DNA from 2 places in the Kocuria himachalensis genome. Region 2 is predicted to be linked to the other one. Evidence: riboswitches for the same ligand, from Rfam matches in the RefSeq annotation. Region 2 holds a riboswitch; the other holds the start of a gene.
The links. A riboswitch is a leader RNA that binds a small molecule or an ion and turns the genes downstream of it on or off. The one in region 2 is predicted to bind thiamine pyrophosphate.

Region 1: it holds a riboswitch for thiamine pyrophosphate, as region 2 does, so the genes downstream of both, thiM (hydroxyethylthiazole kinase) here and ACYVM4_RS08965 (FAD-dependent oxidoreductase) in region 2, are expected to answer to the same signal.

What each region holds. Positions count from the first base shown of each region.
Region 1 is NZ_BAAGPL010000024.1:87,284-96,861, forward strand. Features, by position in the region: gene ACYVM4_RS16585 (vitamin K epoxide reductase family protein) at 1-599, opposite strand, end outside; gene ACYVM4_RS16590 (Rne/Rng family ribonuclease) at 1,016-4,441, shown strand; gene ACYVM4_RS16595 (nuclear transport factor 2 family protein) at 4,636-5,370, shown strand; TPP riboswitch at 5,425-5,518, shown strand; gene thiM (hydroxyethylthiazole kinase) at 5,510-6,385, shown strand; gene thiE (thiamine phosphate synthase) at 6,382-7,065, shown strand; gene ACYVM4_RS16610 (bifunctional hydroxymethylpyrimidine kinase/phosphomethylpyrimidine kinase) at 7,062-8,582, shown strand; gene rplU (50S ribosomal protein L21) at 8,803-9,114, shown strand; gene rpmA (50S ribosomal protein L27) at 9,175-9,432, shown strand.
Region 2 is NZ_BAAGPL010000014.1:12,366-21,943, forward strand. Features, by position in the region: gene ACYVM4_RS08955 (hypothetical protein) at 1-424, opposite strand, end outside; gene thiE (thiamine phosphate synthase) at 537-1,256, opposite strand; TPP riboswitch at 1,272-1,375, shown strand; gene ACYVM4_RS08965 (FAD-dependent oxidoreductase) at 1,371-2,780, shown strand; gene thiS (sulfur carrier protein ThiS) at 2,777-3,016, shown strand; gene ACYVM4_RS08975 (thiazole synthase) at 3,018-3,878, shown strand; gene moeB (molybdopterin-synthase adenylyltransferase MoeB) at 3,875-5,050, shown strand; gene ACYVM4_RS08985 (cupin domain-containing protein) at 5,749-6,333, shown strand; gene ACYVM4_RS08990 (hypothetical protein) at 6,318-6,482, opposite strand; gene ACYVM4_RS08995 (FUSC family protein) at 6,637-7,770, opposite strand; gene ACYVM4_RS09000 (TetR family transcriptional regulator) at 8,053-8,559, shown strand; gene ACYVM4_RS09005 (hypothetical protein) at 8,862-9,140, shown strand; gene ACYVM4_RS09010 (hypothetical protein) at 9,298-9,578, shown strand, end outside.

The DNA of each region.
Region 1 (9,578 bases), on a different contig from region 2:
AGCACCGTCCCGAAGATCAGCACGAGCAGAGCCGCGGAGACGAACCACGCCCACTGGCCGGCGCCGCGCGCCACGCCGGTGGGCGCCGGCAGCACCCCGGCGCGCAGGTTGCGGGCCGTGGTGTGCACGAGCAGGACGGTCTGCATCACCCACACGAGCATGCAGTACAGGCACAGGGCGTTGATCTCGAAGGTGGTCTGCCACCACAGCCACAGCACGAAGACCCAGCCGAGGGTCACCCCGACCTGCAGCCCCCACCAGTACCAGGCGGCGAACCGGGCGCCGGCCAGCACCGCGAGCGCCACGGCCACGACGACCGCGTAGGCCACGATGCCGATGAACGGGTTGGGGAAGCCGAAGGCCTCCGCCTGGGGGGTGCGCATGACGGTGCCGCAGGACAGCCACGAGTTGATGTCGCAGCTGGTGCGGTGACCGGCGTCGAGGAAGAGCTGGAGCCGCTCGTACACCAGCGTGGCGGCGCCGTAGAAGCCCAGGAGGGCGGTCACGAGGGCCACGACGCCCCAGCGCCGGTCGGCCCGGGCGTCGTGGCCGTGGGACACGGCGGGGGAGTCGTCGAGGGTGGGAGGAGGGGAGGTCACACGCCGATCCTAGGCGATGGGCCCCGGAGCTCTCCCGGACCCGCGCGGGAGGGTCGCAAGCCGTGACGAGGCCAATCCGGCCCGGACCGGGACGTCTGTGAGATACTGGCCACGGTCGAGCCCGCCCGTACGCGGGATCTCGGCCCAGTCGGACTTCGACCCCAGGTCGGCAGGACCCGCGGCTCTCATCGGATTGAGCGCGTCCGCCGCCGGCTCAAGACCGTTGCCCTCGTGAGCAACGGCTCGAAGCCCCGGACTGGCTCGTTGCCGTCCCCGCCCGTTCGCGGGGTGTGCGGGACGCGACGGGTACGCACAGGACTTCTGGCCGCCGCGTGGACCCCCACCGGCGTTACGCCGACCAAGCCGTTGCGGGGACCGGGTACGGACGGCGTACCGCGGCAGGAGCACAGCTGTATATGGATGCCGAACAGGTGAACCAGGCCGGGGCGCAGGACGCTCTGGACGCTGGTCAGCAGAACACATCGGATGACGCACGCCGGGACCTCCCGGCGGCGGAGGGAACGGTGCAGGACACCGCCCCCGAGATCCCGGCCCAGGCGCCGGGTGACGACCTCGACGGGCCGTCGCAGGCCGCGCCGGACGCCGCCCCCGAGATCCCGGCCCAGGCGCCGGGTGACGTCCTCGACGAGCCGTCGCAGGCCGCGCCGGACGCCGCCCCGGAGATCCCGGCCCAGGCGCCGGGTGACGTCCTCGACGAGCCGTCGCAGGCCGCGCCGGACGCCGCCCCGGAGATCCCGGCCCAGGCGCCGGGTGACGTCCTCGACGGGCTGTCGGAGGCCGCGCAGCCCGTGCCGGACACTGCGCCGGCCACCGGCGACACCGCAGGGACCGACACCCTCGACGTCGCGCCCGGGACCGCGGTGCCCGGCGACGAGCGCCCCGGTGCGGTGGCCGAGGAGGCCGCGGCGCCCGAGAACCCCGCACCCGGCACCCCCGGTGCCGAGGAGGCCGCCGAGGGCGTGGAGCCCGCCGGCGAGGCCGAGGACCTGGGCCCGGAGGCCCCGTCCGCACCGGCGGAGGATGCGCCGAGCGGCGCCGGGCAGGACCCTGCCCCGGACGCCGACGAGGACACGGACGGCGAGGACACGGACGACGAGGACACCGACGACGACGGGGAGCCGCGCACGGCACTGGCCGCCGCCGTGACGGCGACCTCGCTGATGTTCCACGCCCCGGACCTCGACGAGCTGCGCGAGGCCGCTCAGCAGCGCGCCGCCCGCCGCCGGGAGGCGCGGCGCCGCCAGCAGGAGGAGAACGCCTCCGCCGAGGACCCGGGCGACGGTCCCGAGGAGCCGGACACGGCGGAGCTCGCCGACGAGGGCGAGGAGGCCGGACAGGGGTCGGGCGGGGGCGCCACCAGCCGACGCCGTCGGCGCCGCCGCCGCGGCGAGGTCGACATGGAGCTCGTGGGCGGCAGCGACGACGACCCGCCCAACACCGTGACCCGCGTCCGGGCGCCCCGCGCCGCGGAGACCGCCACGGCCGACGAGGTCGTGGCCGTGAAGGGCTCCACGCGGCTCGAGGCCAAGAAGCAGCGCCGGCGCGACTCCCGCCAGACCGGCCGCCGCCGCCAGGTGATCACCGAGGCGGAGTTCCTGGCCCGCCGCGAGTCCGTCGAGCGGCAGATGCTGGTCCGGCAGAAGGACAACCGGATCCAGATCGGCGTCCTGGAGGACGGCGTCCTGGCCGAGCACTTCGTCTCGCACACCCAGCAGGACTCCCTGATCGGCAACGTCTACGTGGGCAAGGTGCAGAACGTGCTGCCGTCCATGGAGGCCGCGTTCATCGACATCGGCCGGGGCCGCAACGCCGTGCTCTACGCCGGCGAGGTGAACTGGGACGCGTCGCGGGTCGAGGGCGGGCCCCGCCGCATCGAGGTCGCGCTGAAGTCCGGGGACTCGGTCCTGGTGCAGGTCACCAAGGACCCGGTGGGGCACAAGGGCGCCCGGCTCACGAGCCAGATCTCCCTGCCCGGCCGGTACCTGGTCTACGTCCCGGGCGGGTCGATGACCGGGATCTCCCGGAAGCTGCCCGACGTCGAGCGCGCCCGGCTCAAGAAGATCCTGAAGGACCGGCTGCCGGACGGGGCGGGAGTCATCGTCCGCACCGCCGCCGAGGGGGCCTCCGAGCAGGAGCTCACCCACGACATCAACCGGCTGCGCGCCCAGTGGGAGCAGATCCAGGAGCGGTCCGGGTCGACGAGGACGCTCGCGCCCGAGATGCTCTACGCGGAGCCGGACCTGACGATCAAGACGGTCCGCGACGTCTTCAACGAGGACTTCACCACCATGGTCGTCCAGGGCGACGAGGCGTGGGACAACATCGAGGCGTACGTGACCTACGTCGCGCCGGACCTGCTCGACCGGCTCCAGAAGTGGGACGAGGACGAGGACCTGTTCGTGAACTACCGCGTGGAGGAACAGATCCAGAAGGCGCTCGAGCGCAAGGTCTTCCTGCCCTCGGGCGGCTCGCTCGTGATCGACCGCACCGAGGCGATGACGGTGGTCGACGTGAACACCGGCAAGTTCACCGGGTCCGGCGGCAATCTCGAGGAGACCGTCACCAAGAACAACCTGGAGGCGGCCGAGGAGATCGTGCGGCAGCTGCGGCTGCGGGACATCGGCGGGATCATCGTGATCGACTTCATCGACATGGTGCTCGAAGCCAACCGGGACCTCGTGCTGCGCCGGCTGGTGGAGTGCCTGGGCCGCGACCGCACCAAGCACCAGGTGGCGGAGGTGACCTCGCTGGGCCTCGTGCAGATGACGCGCAAGCGCATGGGCACCGGCCTGCTCGAGGTGTTCTCCGAGCCGTGCGAGCACTGCGCCGGTCGCGGCGTGGTGGTCCACGACCACCCGCTCGAGGGCCGCTCCGGCGGCGCCACGGGCGAGTCCCGCGACCAGCGGCCGAACCGCACGGAGCGCAAGCGCGGACGCGGGGGCCGCAGCGAGCAGCAGCAACCGGCCCGGACGGAGCAGCGGTCCGCCGAGCCCGATCCCGCGGAGAGGGCCAAGGCCGAGGCCGCGCGGACGGCGTTCGCGACGATCGCCGCCGCCACCCACCACGAGGAGACCGCCGCGGAGACGGCGGAGCTCCCCGAGGAGACCGCCCAGCCGGCGGAGTCCCGGCCCGAGGGCTCGGGGCGCTCCCGGAAGAAGCGTCGCGGCAAGCGCAGCCGCAGCCGCGGACAAGGTGCGGAGAACGCCGCCGAGCAGCAGCCGGACGCGGGGGAGAGCCCCGCCCCGGCCGCACCGGACCAGGTGCCCGCGGACGGGTCACCGGCCGAGCCGGGATCGCGCCTGACGATCAACGGCGAGGTCATCGAGCTGCCGCAGGGCCACGCCGTCGTCGAGGAGCCCGCCGAGGCCCGGCCGCTGAGCCTGGACTCGCTCGCGGAGGTCTTCGGGCAGACGGAGCCGTCCGCCGGCTCCGTTCCCCAGGAGGCCACGGCTGAGGAGGTCACCCCCGAGGCGGTCACCGCCGCGCAGGAGGCCATGGCACGGGAGACAGCCGCGCAGGAGGCCGTGGCGCGGGCGAGCGCGGCGCAGCAGGCTCCCGCCCCGCCGGCGGCTCCGGAGCAGGCGAGCACCGAGCCGGCGCGGCCCCGTCGTCGCTCCCGGCGCGCTTCGGCCCCGGCGGCCCGGCCGGGCGAGGCCGAGGTGACCGCCGGCCAGGCGGCCGCCGCGGAGGGCGTTCGGCACGAGGCCAAGGCCGTCGCCCAGCGCTCCCCGCAGGACTCCTCCCGGCGGGCACCGACCGTCGTCGGCGTCGGCGTCAAGGCCGAGGACCTCACCAGCGGCAGGCCCGCCGACCGGGGCTGAGCCGCCCCGCCGGGCAGGACCACGGAGGACCCCGACCAGCACGGTCGGGGTCCTCCGTCGTCGCGGACCGTCACGGACCGTCCCGGCCTGCCCGGCCCCCGTGCGGCGGCGTACCGTGGTGCGCACCACAGCACACCCGGGGCCGCCGTCCCGTCCGCCGGGGAGAGCGGCCGCCCGTTCCAGGGAGCATCGCCATGACCAGTGCAGACACCATCCGCACAGCCGGCACGGACCTCTTCGTCCGCCGGGACCCGTCGGCCGTGGACCGCCACTACACGGAGGACTTCGTCCAGCACTCGCCGCTCGCGCCGGACGGGCGCGAGGGCCTCAGACAGTTCGTGCGCAGCATGCCCGACGACTTCCGCGTGGACCTCGTCCGGGTGCTCGACGACCACGGGACGGTGGTCGCCCACTCGGCCTACGCGGGACTCGGCCCGGAGCCCCTGGTCGGCTTCGACGTGTTCCGCGTGGACGACGGGCGGATCGCCGAGCACTGGGACGCCTTCGAGCCCCTGCGCACGGACTCCGACGGCGCCCGCCCCCAGCTCGACGGCCCCGTCGAGGTCACGGACCACGAGCGGACGCAGGACAACAAGCGCATCGCCGCCGAGTGGGTCGAGTCCGCCCTCGTCGCGGGCGACCGCCACGCCGTCCAGGACCACATGAGCCCCCGGGGCTGCACCGAGCACACCGTCCGCGCGCCGGACGGCCCGCAGCCCGCGTACCGGCGGCTGCGCCGGGTGGTCGGCGAGGGGAACTTCGTGCTGACCGTCGCGGAGGCCTCCCCCGGCGGCGACCGCGGTGACGGAGCCGCCGGCACGGTCGCCTGCTACGACCTCTGGCGCCTCGACGACGGCCGGATCGTGGAGCACTGGGGCGTGGCCCAACCGGTGCCCGAGCGGATGGCGCACGCCAACGGCATGTTCTGAGCCGGCGGCCGGGGTCCGTCCGCGTCCCGTTCCCACGCCGACTAGACTGGCAGGACACCTGACACGGGGTGCCGCACGAGCGGCTGAGAACACACCCGTCGAACCTGATCTAGCCAGTACTAGCGAAGGGATGTCGCAGATGCGCGATGCCGTACCCACGTCCGCCCGCACACGAGCAGCCGGGAGGCCGGCGCCGCCGGACCCCGCGCTCGCCGAGGACGCCGCCGCGGCCCTGGAGGACCTGCGCGCCGCGGCGCCGCTCGTGCAGTGCATCACCAATGCCGTGGTCACCAACTTCACCGCCAACGTGCTGCTCGCCGTGGGCGCGTCCCCGGCGATGACCGACATCCAGGGCGAGGGCGGGGTCTTCGCGGAGCTCGCCGACGGCCTGCTCGTCAACACCGGCACGCCCACCGCCGAGCAGCGCGGCGCCGCCTACGAGGCCGTCGGGGCCCGGCTCCGCGCGGGCCGGGCATGGGTCCTGGACCCGGTGGCGGTGGGCGCCCTGCCCGTGCGCACGGCGCTGGCCCGCGACCTGCTCGGGTTCCGGCCGGCGATCGTGCGCGGCAACGCCTCCGAGGTGATCGCCCTCGCCGGCGGCGCCGGAGGCCGCGGCACGGACGCCACCCACGGCGTGGACGCCGCCCGGGACGCCGCCGCGGCGCTCGCCGAGCGGGCCGGGGCGGCGGTGGCCGTTTCCGGGCCCGTGGACCTCGTGCGCTCCCCGGACGGCACGGTCGTCCGCGTGCCGCACGGCACGCCCCTGCTGACCCGCATCACCGGCGGCGGCTGCGCCCTGGGCGCCCTCATGGCCGCGTTCACCGCCGTGCGCGCGGATCCGGCCGCGGCGGCGGTGGCCGCCACCACGGTGTACACCCTCGCGGCTGAGGACGCGGCCGCCGACTCCGGCGGGCCAGGCTCCTTCGCCGTGGCGCTGCTGGACCGGCTGCACGCCGTCACGCCGGAGCGGGTCGCCGCCGGGGCGGAGCTCGTGCGCGAGGAGGGCGCCCGGTGAGCCCGCGCCTCGACCCCGCCGCCCTGGCCCTGCACCTCGTGACCGACACCGCCCTGAGCTCGCCCCGGACGGTCCCGGACGTCGTGGCGGCCGCCGTCCGCGGCGGCGCCACGATGGTCCAGGTCCGTGCGAAGGACGCCCCGGTCCGCGAGCTCGTCGCCCTCCTCACGGCCGTCGCCGAGCGCGTGGGCCGGGAGGTGCCCGTGCTCGTGGACGACCGCGCGGACGTCTACCTCGCCGCCCGCGCGGCCGGCGCCCCCGTGGCCGGGGTGCACGTCGGTCAGTCGGACCTGCCCGTGGCGCTCGCCCGGGAGATCTGCGGGCCCCACGCCCTGCTCGGCCTCAGCGCCGCCACGGCGGAGGAGCTCGACGCAGCCTCCGCCCTGCCCGCCGGGACGGTCGACTACCTGGGGGTCGGGGCGGTGCGGGCGACCCGCACGAAACCGGACCACCCCGAGCCGCTGGGCGTCGAGGGCTTCGCCCGCGCCGCGGGCCGCACGACCCTGCCCTGCCTGGCCATCGGCGGGGTGGAGGTCGGGGACGCCGCCGCCCTGCGCGCCGCCGGCGCCGCCGGGCTGGCCGTGGTCTCCGGGATCTGCGCCGCCCCCGATCCCGAGGCCGCGGCCGCCCGCTACGTGCGGGCCTTCGCCGCCCTGCCCGCCGAGGAGGTGGCCCGGTGACCGCCCGCGTGCCCCGAGTCCTGGCCATCGCCGGCACCGACCCCACGGGCGGCGCCGGCCAGCACGCCGACCTCAAGTCGATCGCCGCGATGGGCGGCTACGGGATGAGCGCCGTCACCGCCGTCGTCGTCCAGAACACCGTGGGCGTGCGCTCCATCCACGTCCCGCCGGTCGAGTTCCTCTCCGCCCAGCTCGACGCGGTCGCCGAGGACGTCGAGATCGACGCCGTCAAGATCGGGATGCTCGGCTCCGTGCCGGTCATCGAGGCCGTCGCCCGGTGGCTCGGGACCCACCGGCCGCCGGTCGTGGTCCTGGACCCCGTCATGGTCGCGACCTCCGGGGGGCGCCTGCTGGAGCGCGAGGCCGAGGACGCCCTGCGCTCGATGCTGGGCCTCGCCGACCTGATCACCCCGAACCTGCAGGAGCTCGCCGTGCTCGCCGAGGAGGACCCGGCGCCGTCGTGGGAGGAGGCCCTCGCACAGGGCCACCGCGTGGCCCGCGCCCACGGGACCCTGGTGCTCGTCAAGGGCGGGCACCTCGCCGGCGACCGGACGCCCGACGCCCTCGTGGGCCCGGACGGCCCGGAGCCCCTCGTGGCGTTCGACGGCGCCCGCGTGCCCACACAGAACTCCCACGGCACCGGGTGCTCCCTCTCCTCGGCCCTGGCCACGCTCCAGGTGCGGCACGGGCACTGGCCCCGGAGCCTGCGGATCGCCCGGGACTGGCTGCGCGGAGCCCTCGAGGCCGCCGGGGAGCTCTCGGTCGGCCACGGGAGCGGTCCCGTCCACCACTTCCACCACGTCCAGGACGCCCTCGAGGCCTGGGGCACGGCGCCGGAGCGGTTCAGCGACGAGCTGTGGGAGGCCTCCGCGGCCGTGCGGCGCGAGATCGAGGAGCTCGAGTTCGTCCGCCTCCTCGGCGACGGCCGGCTGGAGCCGGACCGCTTCCTCGCCTACCTCGACCAGGACCTGCAGTACCTCGACGGCTACAGCCGGGCGCTCGCCCTGCTGGCGGCCAGGGCGCCCGACGAGGAGCAGCGGCTGTTCTTCGCGGCCGGCGCCGTGGCCTGCACCGAGACCGAGGCGCAGCTGCACCGGGCCCGGCTGCAGCACGCGGGGGACGGCGGTGGCCGGGACGGGCTCGGCGAGGTGACGCGGCGCTACACCACGTTCCTGCTCGCGGCCACCGCGGCGGAGCCCTACCCGGTCGGTCTCGCCGCCGTGCTGCCGTGCTACTGGGTCTACGCGGACGTGGGACGCCACCTGGGCGAGCTCGCCGCGGCCGGCGGGCCCGACGAGCACCCCTACGCGGACTGGCTGGCCACCTACGCGGACGAGGGGTTCCAGGAGGCCACCCGCACGGCCCGCCGGCTGCTCGACGACGCCGCCCGCGAGGCCCCGGCGGACGTCCGGAACCGGATGCGGGAGGTGTTCCTGGAGGCCTGCGCGCTCGAGCGGGACTTCTTCGCCGCGCCGGTGGCGGAGCGCCGGTTGGCGGGTGCTGACCGGATCGAGTAGTCTTGATCTTCGGTGCCATGCCGGTGCGCGCGTGTAAAAACTCGACACCCCACCTGGCGGCACATGCGGGTGCAGTTCCTGAATTGCGGCGAACCTGCGCTGACCTCGGCCTAGTCCCACGGGCCGGTCACCGACAGCTCGTCTCAACGTCGTTGGTCCTGACAGGTATGCGCTCGACCCACACTGTTTACACATGACGTCGAGAGAAGTGAGTTCCCAAGTGGTGTACGCGATTGTCCGCGCTGGCGGCCGCCAGGAAAAGGTTTCCGTCGGAGACCTCGTTACCCTTGACCGCGTCGCCGGCGGAGCAGGCAGCACCATCGAGCTCCCTGCCCTGCTGCTGGTCGACGGGGACAAGATCACCTCGGATGCCCAGACCCTGGCGAGCGTCAAGGTCACGGCCGAGATCGTCGAGAACCTCCGCGGTCCCAAGATCTCCATCCAGAAGTTCAAGAACAAGACCGGCTACAAGAAGCGCCAGGGCTTCCGTGCCGAGCTGACCACCGTGAAGGTGACCGGCATCGACGCCTGACCGGCCCGGTCCCCGTCCAGACTCCACCAGCCAGTAAAGACCCGAAGGTAGGCACACCTCATGGCACACAAGAAGGGCGCGAGCTCCACTCGCAACGGTCGCGACTCCAACGCGCAGTACCTCGGCGTGAAGCGCTTCGGCGGCCAGACCGTCAACGCCGGCGAGATCCTCGTCCGGCAGCGCGGCACGCACTTCCACCCCGGCCTGAACGTCGGCCGCGGTGGCGACGACACCCTGTTCGCCCTGGCCGCCGGCCAGGTCGAGTTCGGCACCCGCCGGGGCCGCAAGGTCGTCAACATCCAGGCTGCCGCAGAGTAGTCGACAGGGCCGGCCCAGCCGGCCCCGGTGCGGGTCCCGACCCGCACCACCCATGTTTGGTCTGTAGAGGGTGGGTGCGTCCAGCGCCCGCCCTCTACAGTTTTAACGTGGCCCGTGCGCGGGCCCGACCGTTCTTGAACCAGAGG
Region 2 (9,578 bases):
CGGCCCGTGCCACGGCGAGCGGGGGCTGCTCCGGCAGGGGGTTGGTGCCCCACTCCAGGAGCCCGGTCAGCAGCGGGCGCTCGAGCACGGCGGCCAGGGCGGCACGAGCCCCCGGCACCCGGGTCAGCTCCAGCAGCCCGCTCGGCGGTGCGGACGGACACCCCGGCACGTCGCTGGGCAGCCGGGCCGCGCGCTCCAGCCAGAAGGTGTCGCCGAAGAGGGTGGCGAGCAGCACGGCGGCGGCGAGCCGGTCGTCGCTCGGCGCGGCGTCCTCCGGGAGGCCCTGCTCCCAGTGGGTGCCGAGGGCGCGGCGGGCGGGCTCACCGGCCAGCCGGACGCGCAGCTGCACGTCCTCCGGGCCGCGGGCGGTCTCCGCGGGACGCTCCACCGCGTGCCGCACCTGGGGGTCGAGCTCGGGGTCCATGGGCCACCTCTCCGTCGTCGTCCTGCGTCCATGCTCCCAGAACGTGCTGGGCGGCGGCGGGGAGCCGGCCGGTCATCGGGATGGGGGACCGGGGCGGGGAACCGTGCCGGGCTCAGGCGGGGAGCAGGCTGCGCAGCTGCCCCGCGGCGACGCGGGGATCGGGGGCCTCGGTGACGGCGCGGACGACGACGACGCCGCGCGCCCCGGCGTCCAGCACCTGCGGGAGCCGCTGCTCGTCGATCCCGCCGATGGCGAACCACGGCACGGGCAGGACCTCCGGGTCCGCGTCGAGCCGGGCCTCCGTCAGTGCGGCCACCGCGCGGAGGAACTCCAGTCCGGTGGCCGGGCGCCCCGGCTTCGTGGGCGTGGCCCAGACGGGGCCCGTGCAGAAGTAGTCGACGTCCGGGTCCTCGAGCGCCGTCCGGGCCTGTCCGAGGTCGTGGGTGGAGCGCCCGATCAGCACGTCGGGGCCCAGCAGGTGCCGGGCCTGGGCGGGGGTGAGGTCGTGCTGGCCCACGTGGAAGACGTCGGCGCCCACCAGCGCGGCGATGTCGGCGCGGTCGTTGACGGCGAACAGGGCGTCGTACTCGGCGGCGACCCGGCCCAGCAGCCGCAGCGCGGCGATCTCCTGGTCCGCGTCGATGCTCTTGTCCCGCAGCTGGACGATGGTCGCGCCACCGGAGTACGCGGCGTGCAGGAACTCCTCGAGGTCTCCCCGGTCCCGGCGGGCGTCCGTGCACACGTACAGCCGGGCGGCGAGGAGCTTCGCCGTCCGGGCATCTCGCAGGGCGGACTCGGCGGGGGCGGAGGCGTCACGGGTATGCTGGGTCACACGCTGATGATAGGTCAGCGGTTCTGCGGGAGCCCCACCGGGGGCTGAGAGGGCGTCCAGCGCCGACCGCCACACCTGATGCGGGTCATGCCGCCGTAGGAAAGGACGTTCCGTGTGACTTCCGCGCACCCCGCACCGACGACCGCACGCCACCCCCTGGTCGGGCAGCCCGAGCACGTCCGGTCCGACGTCGCCGTGGTCGGCGCCGGGGTGATTGGCCTCGCCACCGCATGGGAGCTGCGCCGTCGCGGCCGCTCGGTGGCCGTGGTGGACCCCGAACCGGGCTCCGGCGCCAGCCGCGCCGCGGCCGGGATGCTCGCCCCGGTGAGCGAGGTCCAGTACCGGCAGGAGCCCCTGTACCCCCTCATGACCGCCTCGGCCGCCGCGTACCCGGCGTTCGTGGCCGCCCTCGAGCGTGCCGCCGAGGGGACGGTGGGCCACCGGACCACCGAGACCCTGGTCTGCGGCGTGGACGCCGCCGACCGGCAGGCCCTGGCGGACCTCCGCGCGCTGCAGGGACGCCACGGCATGACCGTGGAGCAGCTGACCCTGCGCGACGCCCGGGCCCTCGAGCCCGCTCTGAGCCCGCGGCTGTCCGCCGCGTTCCGGATCCCCGACGACCACCAGGTGGACCCGCGCCGGCTCGTGGCCGGGCTGCTCGCCGCCCTCGTCGCCCCGAAGCTCCCGCAGGCCGCCGAAAACTCCGAGCCTCCCGTGCCCGCCGAGAACTCGGGGCCCCCGGAGCGTCCGGAGATCCCCGAGCTGTCGGCCGCGCGCGACGGCGGACCGGCCCACCTCGTCCACGACCTCGCCACGGGGCTGCGCCGCAACGCCGAGGGCGCCGTGACCGGCGTCCGCCTGGCCGGCGGCGGGATGGTCTCCGCGACCTGGACGGTCCTCGCCCCGGGTGCCGGCCTCGGCGACCTCGAGGGTCTGCCGGAGGACTGGGACCCACCCCTGCGACCGGTGCACGGGGACATCCTGCGCGCCCGGGTCCCCGCCGGGGCGCCGGCGCTGCTCGAGTGCACCGTCCGCGGCCTGGTGCACGGAGTGCCCGTCTACCTGGTGCCCCGCACCGACGGGACCGTGGTGATCGGGGCGACCTCCCGCGAGGACGACCTGACGGGGGCCAGCGCCGGCGGCGTGTTCCGGCTGCTGCGCGACGCCCAGGCGCTCGTGCCCGGAGTCGCCGACCTCGAGCTGGTCGAGGTGCTGGCCCGCGCCCGGCCCGGCACCCCGGACGACATCCCGTACCTCGGCCGGGTCCGCGACCCCGACGGCTCGCCCGTGCCGGGGCTCGTGGTCTCCACCGGCTACTTCCGCCACGGCGTCCTGCTCGCCCCGCTGGCCGCCCGGCTCGCCGCGCAGCTGGTCGCCGGAGGGGCCGGGCCCGATCCGGCCGCCGACGCCGAACACCTCGCCACCACCGACCCGCACCGCTTCGACCGACCCGTCGAGGCCCGTCGAGAGGACCCCGAGCCGGCCGCCGCCGGACCCGGGTCCCGGAGCAGGAGCCCCCGATGACCGCCATCACACTCAACGGCCGCCCGCACGAGGTGGCGGCGGAGGCGACCGTCGTCGACCTCGTCGCCGAGACCGTCGGCCGGGCCCTGGGCCCCGACGGCGCCCCGCTGGACGGCGGGCGCCTCGGCGTGGCCGTGGCCGTGGACGCCGCGGTCGTGCCCCGCAGCCGCTGGCTGCGGACCCCGGTGGCGGAGGGCCAGGCCGTCGAGATCATCACCGCCGTCCAAGGAGGCTGACGTGACCGTCCCGCACCCCGACCCGCTCGTGCTCGACGGCACGGAGCTGACCTCCCGGCTGATCATGGGCACCGGCGGCCTCAGCTCGCTGCACACCCTCGAGCAGGCGCTGCTGGCCTCCGGCACCGAGCTGACCACCGTGGCCCTGCGCCGCTACGCCCCCGGCCAGGGCGACTCCCTCTTCGCGCTGCTCGAGCGCAACGACATCCGGATCCTGCCCAACACCGCCGGGTGCTACACGGCCCGGGACGCGCTGCTCACCGCCGAGCTCGGCCGGGAGGCCCTCGAGACCGACTGGGTCAAGCTCGAGGTGATCGCCGACGAGGACACCCTGCTGCCCGACGTCGTGGAGCTCCTCGACGCCACCGAGCAGCTCGTGGCGCGCGGCTTCAAGGTCTTCGCCTACACCTCGGACGACCCTGCCGTGGCGCGCCGCCTCGAGGACCTGGGCGCGGCGGCGGTGATGCCCCTGGGCGCGCCCATCGGCACGGGCCTGGGCATCCTCAACCCGCACAACATCGAGCTCATCGCCTCCCGGGCGTCCGTGCCCGTGGTGCTCGACGCCGGGATCGGCACGGCCTCCGAGGCCGCCCTGGCCATGGAACTGGGCTGCGACGCCGTGCTGCTGGCCAGCGCCGTCACCCGTGCCCAGGACCCGGTGGCGATGGCCACCGCGATGCGGCACGCGGTGGTCGCCGGCCGGCTCGCCGCCGGCGCCGGACGCATCCCGGCCCGCCGCCACGCCCAGGCGTCCTCGCCGATGGCCGGGCGGATCGATCCGGGCGCGTCCGACGACGGGCCGGCCGCCGACCCGGCCGACGTGCCGCGCGGGGACTGGGCGCCCGTGGGGGAGCGGCCGTGAGCCCGCTGGCCCCGCTCGTGGAACCCGGCCCCGAACTGACCCGCGAGGAGCTGGAGCGCTACGCCCGGCATCTGACCCTGCCCGGGATCGGGCCCCTCGGCCAGCGGCGGCTGGGCAGGGCCCGCGTGCTCGTCGTCGGCGCCGGGGGACTGGGCTCCCCGGCCCTGCAGTACCTCGCCGCGGCGGGGGTCGGGACCCTCGGGATCGTCGACGACGACGTCGTGGCGCTCTCCAACCTGCAGCGCCAGGTGGTGCACACGACCGCCGACGTCGGCCGCCCCAAGGCCGTCTCCGCCGCCGACGCCGTCACCGCGCTCAACCCTCTCGTGGACGTGCGCATCCACCGCGTGCGTCTGTCCGCGGGCAACGCCGTGGACATCATCGGCCAGTACGACCTGGTCCTGGACGGCGCCGACAACTTCGCGACCCGCTACGTGGTCAGCGACGCCGCCGCCCTGACCGGCACGCCCTGCGTCTGGGGCTCCATCCTGCGCTTCGAGGGGCAGGTCAGCGTCTTCTGGGCCGGGCACGGACCCACCTACCGGGACCTCTATCCCGAGGCCCCGCCGGACGGGGAGGTGCCGAGCTGCGCCGAGGGCGGCGTCTTCGGCATGCTCCCCGCGACCGTCGGCTCGGTCATGGTCACGGAGGCCGTCAAGCTCATCACCGGCACCGGGGAGCCCCTGCTCGGGCGGGTGCTGCTGCACGACGCGCTCGCGATGACCTGGCGCGAGATGCGCCTGGCCCCGGACCCCGGCGCCGCCCCGGTCACCGCGGTGGCCGAGCCCGACGCCGTCTGCGCCCTGCCCGGGGCGGAGCCCGCCGAGACCGTCGGGGCGGCCGAGCTGGCCCGGCTGCTCGAGCGCCGGGAGCGCGGGGAGGCGTCCTTCGCGCTGGTGGACGTGCGCGAGGACTGGGAGCGGGAGCTCGTGGCCATCGCCGGCGCCGTGCCCGTGCTCCTGCAGGACATCCTGGACCGGGGCGCGGACGCCCTGCCGCCGGAGGCCCGGGGCGCGGACCTCGTGCTGCACTGCAAGGCCGGGGCCCGCTCCGCGACCGCCCTGGCCGCGCTGCGGCCGTTCTTCGCGCAGCGGGAGGAGCGGGTCCGCCACCTCGAGGGCGGGGTGCTCGCCTGGGTGGAGCAGGTGGAGCCGGACAAACCGGTCTACTGACTGCTCCTGCGGTCCTGGAGGCATCACGCCTCGACGTGCCACCGTGCCACGGGGATCGGGTGAGGACGGTTTCCGCGTTCCGGGGCGGCAGCGCTCAGCGGTGGCTCGATCCCAGGGAACGATGTCCTGCGTTCCCGGGGGCGGAGACGCAGTCACCTCTGCTAGGGCGATCACCCCCACCCCGGTACGTGGGAACCATCGTATGGTCACCAGGGCGGTGACGAGCAGCACAAGGTCGAAGTCACGCTCTGGTGACGCAGGTTCCGCTTCTCGCGGTGACGGAGGGGCCGCCGTCGACGTCGTCATCGAGAATGGTGTGCCCGCTGCGGGCCGTCGCAGAACCTTGCGTCGGCGTCGTCCCGCCGAAGGGCTGGATGCGCGGTGCCCGTCGGGCCGATCGGACGCCGCGCACCCAGGACCAGGGGGTGCGCTCCGCGCAGTCAGATGTCGACGGGGCCGGAGCCGACGTTGACGGCCATGGTTCCCCTGCTTCTGCCGAGCTGTGTGTTCAGGCGGGCCCCGAGCACCGGCAGGATTCGGCACTGCGCCGCGGGGATGCCGACCGGTCTGCGATCAGCACGCGGTCGGCTCGCAGCCCCCGGGTGACGGACGGGCTCGATCGGGCGGATTGCGATCTGGAAACGACCCGGGACACCGGACGGCGGCCGATCGTAATCTGTTGGTCGGGGGCGATGACCATGGACTGGAGCGCCGAACAGATCAGCCAGATGCGCAACGGCCGGGCGACGTACCGGGACCAGGCGCAGGGCACCGCGCTGACCTGGGTGCGCACCGGTGCGGAGACCGCAGGCGAGTACGGCCTGCTGTACGCGGAGTACGCCCCGGGCATCAGGGTGTTCCCGCACTACCACACGCTCTACACCGAGACCCTGCACCTGTTCGAGGGCACCCTCGACGGCCGGATCGCCGGCCGTCAGGTGCAACTGATCGGGGGCCAGGAAGCCGTGGTGCCCCCGCGCGCCGTGCACGGCTGGCGGACCACCGGGGACCGCACCCTGCGCTTCGTGCTGGAGGTCCGCCCCGCCCACCCGGGGTTCGAGAAGTGGCTGGTGACCCTGCAGAACATGGCCACCGACGGGCTGACCCACCCCGACGGGCGGCCGAAGAATCTGTACCATGGTGCGCTGATCCTGATGGAGTCCGACATCCACCTCCCCGGCCCCGGGCGTCTGCTCGACCCGGCCCTGCAGATGCTGGCGGTCCGGGCGCGCCGCAAGGGCATCGATCGTCAGCTCGAGGAACGCTACTACCGCCAGGCCTGAAGAAGGACACGACGCCGGGGCCGGGGACGGCGCAGACACTCGTCGACGATGCCGTGGCGCAGCAGCAGCTCCGAGAGCCGGTGCCGGGCCTGCAGCAGTCCGCCGGTGCCATCGTCGATCGCCGCCGCCGCGACCGATCGTGCGGGCACGTCCAGGCCTGTGCTCGTCCGCTCTGTCAACACCGGGGCCTCCCGCACAGGCCGGACAGGCCGAGCAGGCGGCCCCTGCCCGGTGACCCACGAATCCGTGTGAGCGATGCCCCGGCCCGCACCCCCGGTCGCCCGGGCGGTCACTGCATGCCGGCTAGTGGAGCTTCGGCAGGTAGCCGGACGCCGTCCGGTGCCGCATTCCCGTCGCCTCCAGCAGATCCACCACCAACGGACGCAGCAGCAGGATCACGCCTTCGCCCTGCAGCCCCCGCACCCCCAGCGGGTCCGGGTGCAACCGGACGGCCACCGCGATCAGCTCGTCCCGGGTCCGGCGCATGTCCAGTTCGGAGCCTCCTCCGGCGTCGGCTTCGGTGAGCGCGCGGCCGAAGGTCTCGACCGCGTCCGCGGTGTCGATCAGCAGGCCGTGCAGGGAGTCCATGGCCTCCTCGCTCAGAGCGGCATCGTTGATGGCCGAGGCGAGCCGTCGCACCAGCGCGTCGCTGTTGCGGACGGCGAGCTCGATGAAGTCCAGTGACCGGTTCAGGTCCTCCAGCTCGGTGCGGTGGCGTCGATAGGCCGGCGCGAGTCGGGCGATCTCCTGGGCCGAGTTCAGCGAATCCTGCCACTCGTCGATGAGGGGCTGGGTCTTCCGGATCCTCACCAGGGCGTGCCAGGCCGGTGTCGCGTCATGGGTCTCCAGCGCGACGGCGGCTCTCTGCAGGACCTTGGCCAGCTCGGCCAGCACCCGCCGGACGTTCGCGTGGGGTTCACGCCGGGGATCCCGGGGCACGAGTGCTGTGATCAGCAGAGCCACGGAGCCTCCCACGACGGCATCCACGCTGCGGGTGAAAGGTCCTCCTGCTGGGACCGGCAGCAGCACCACGAGGACCGACTGGATCGCCATCTGGGTGGAGAACAGTGACCCGCTGTCCAGGAACCGGGCCAGCAGAATAGCCGTCAGCAGCACCGCGGCGGCCTGCCACAGGCCCGCGTCGAGCACCTTCAGCAGGAGATCGCCCACCAGGATGCCGATGGTGCACCCGATGGCCACTTCCAGCACTCGGCGCAGCCGGGGGTCATGAGAAAAGCCCAGCACGATGATGGCTGAGGTCGCCGCGAAGATCGGGCCTTCGTGACCCAGCAGCTCCTGGGCGATGGCAAAGGCCGCGATGCCGCCCGCGGTCATCTGAACGGCATGCCCGAAGGACTTCCGGACCCGGCGCGAACCCGACCGCACCCGGGTCCGGAGCAGACGGGGAACCTCCTTGGGCCACGACCTGGCCGACATGGCCTCAGTGTAGGACCAGCTGCTGCCCGGACGAGTCCTGTGAGGTGCCCCGGACGGGGTCCGGCCGACGCCCCGTGCCCAGGGAAGAACAGATCCCACAGAACCCTGTACTGCAGCGGTGCACCACGACGAGACCCGACCACCAGGAGCACAGAGTCCCCGACCGGTCGCAGTGCGGACCGGCGCACCGGGGACGGGTGCTCCAGGAAACAGTCAAGTAGACTTGCTCGTTCTGCGAGCGGACCCGCACGGGGTGTCCTCTCCCGAGCGGCTGGAGGAGCCATGTTCAGGCCGGAAACGCCGAGTGAAGAGATCGAGCGGCACGTCGAAGCGGTGATGACGGAGCTCGTCGAGGAACTGGACCACTGGGTCCAGCAGGACCACGTTCCGGACGGTGCCGATGACCGCGCCTATGTGCAGGCGTTCTCCGATGTGCGGGATAACAGCAGCCGGGACCAGGTGGCGCTGCTCCACGCGGCGGTGGCCAGGCCTCACCTGGCCGAGTCCCTGGTCCAGCTCAACCGCCGGATGGACCGGGAGGACCTGGATCCGGGACACCCGGCGGGGATCATCGGGGTGATCGTGCGGCTGGCCATGGACGGATTGTGGGTCAGCGACATCCTCGACTCCACTCGCTTCGACGACGCTCAGCGCCGCAGGATCACGGGCATCCTCACGGCGCTGACCTATCTGGGCGACGAACGGCTGGAGGAGGTGCTCGCCGAGGCAGCACCCGGTGACAGCGGATCCCGTGCGGGAGGATCGATCCTGTCGGAGGACGAGAACTAGGACACGATCCGGCCTCACGCCCCGCTCGGGGAACGGGCCACTCCGGGGCCGGGGGGTCTGCACGGCACATCCGTGATGCGCCCCGGAAGACCCGTGGCGGCTCCGCTCTTCCGGGCCCGTCGGCGGCGACGCCGGCTCGCGACCGGTGCCGACCCCGCGGTTCGCCTTGCCACCGGCGGGACACTATGGTCGGAGCCGTGCTGCCCTTCGGGCGCGACCGGCGCGCCGACGGGGCGGAGACCACCATCCCGCCCAGTCAGGAGAACGGCCCGAGACAGGCGATCCGACAGAGAGAGCGCCTGATGAGCCACCCTTCCACCCAGCCCTGGGACCCCCTCGACCTCGACGATGCCGAGGAGATCTATCTGGGGCCCACCGCCGGCTTCCCCGCAGAACTGTCGCGGCTGGCCCTCCCGGAGCTGCAGGTGCTGCACAGCAGGCTCTGCCGCCAGCTCAACCGTGATCATCTGCAGCATCCTGCCTTTCCCCACCCGGTGACCATGGCCCGGTACTGCAAGGTGGTCTTCGCCCTGGACGCGCGAGCAGGAGTCCACGGCTCCGTGCGACCGGCCCGGCCGTAGGCCCGCGGCGGAAACCCCGGCGGGGTATGAGGAAACGGGCTATGGTCGGAAGGACAGTGCCTTCCGGGTGCCGCCTCTGCCCCGGGACGGCAGACGACCACCGAAACGCCCAGTCAGGAGCACCCCGAGACAGGCGAACGACCAGAAAGAGCCCCGATTGGCGACCCTGCATGCCTACCCTGTCCACCCTCTCGATCCCCAGGCCGGCCCCGCCTCGCACCGTGTCGAGCCCGAGTGGATCTACCTCGAGCCCACCGAGGCGTTCCCGGAGCACCTGGACGATCTGACGGTGACCCAGCTGCAGGTCCTGCACAGCCAGATCTGCAGCCAGCTCGACTGGGAGTACCTGACCGACCCCGCCGGACCCCACCCCATCACCCTGGACCGTCGCCGCGCGCTGATCGACGCCCTGGACGCCCGCGTGGGGACCCAGGACCC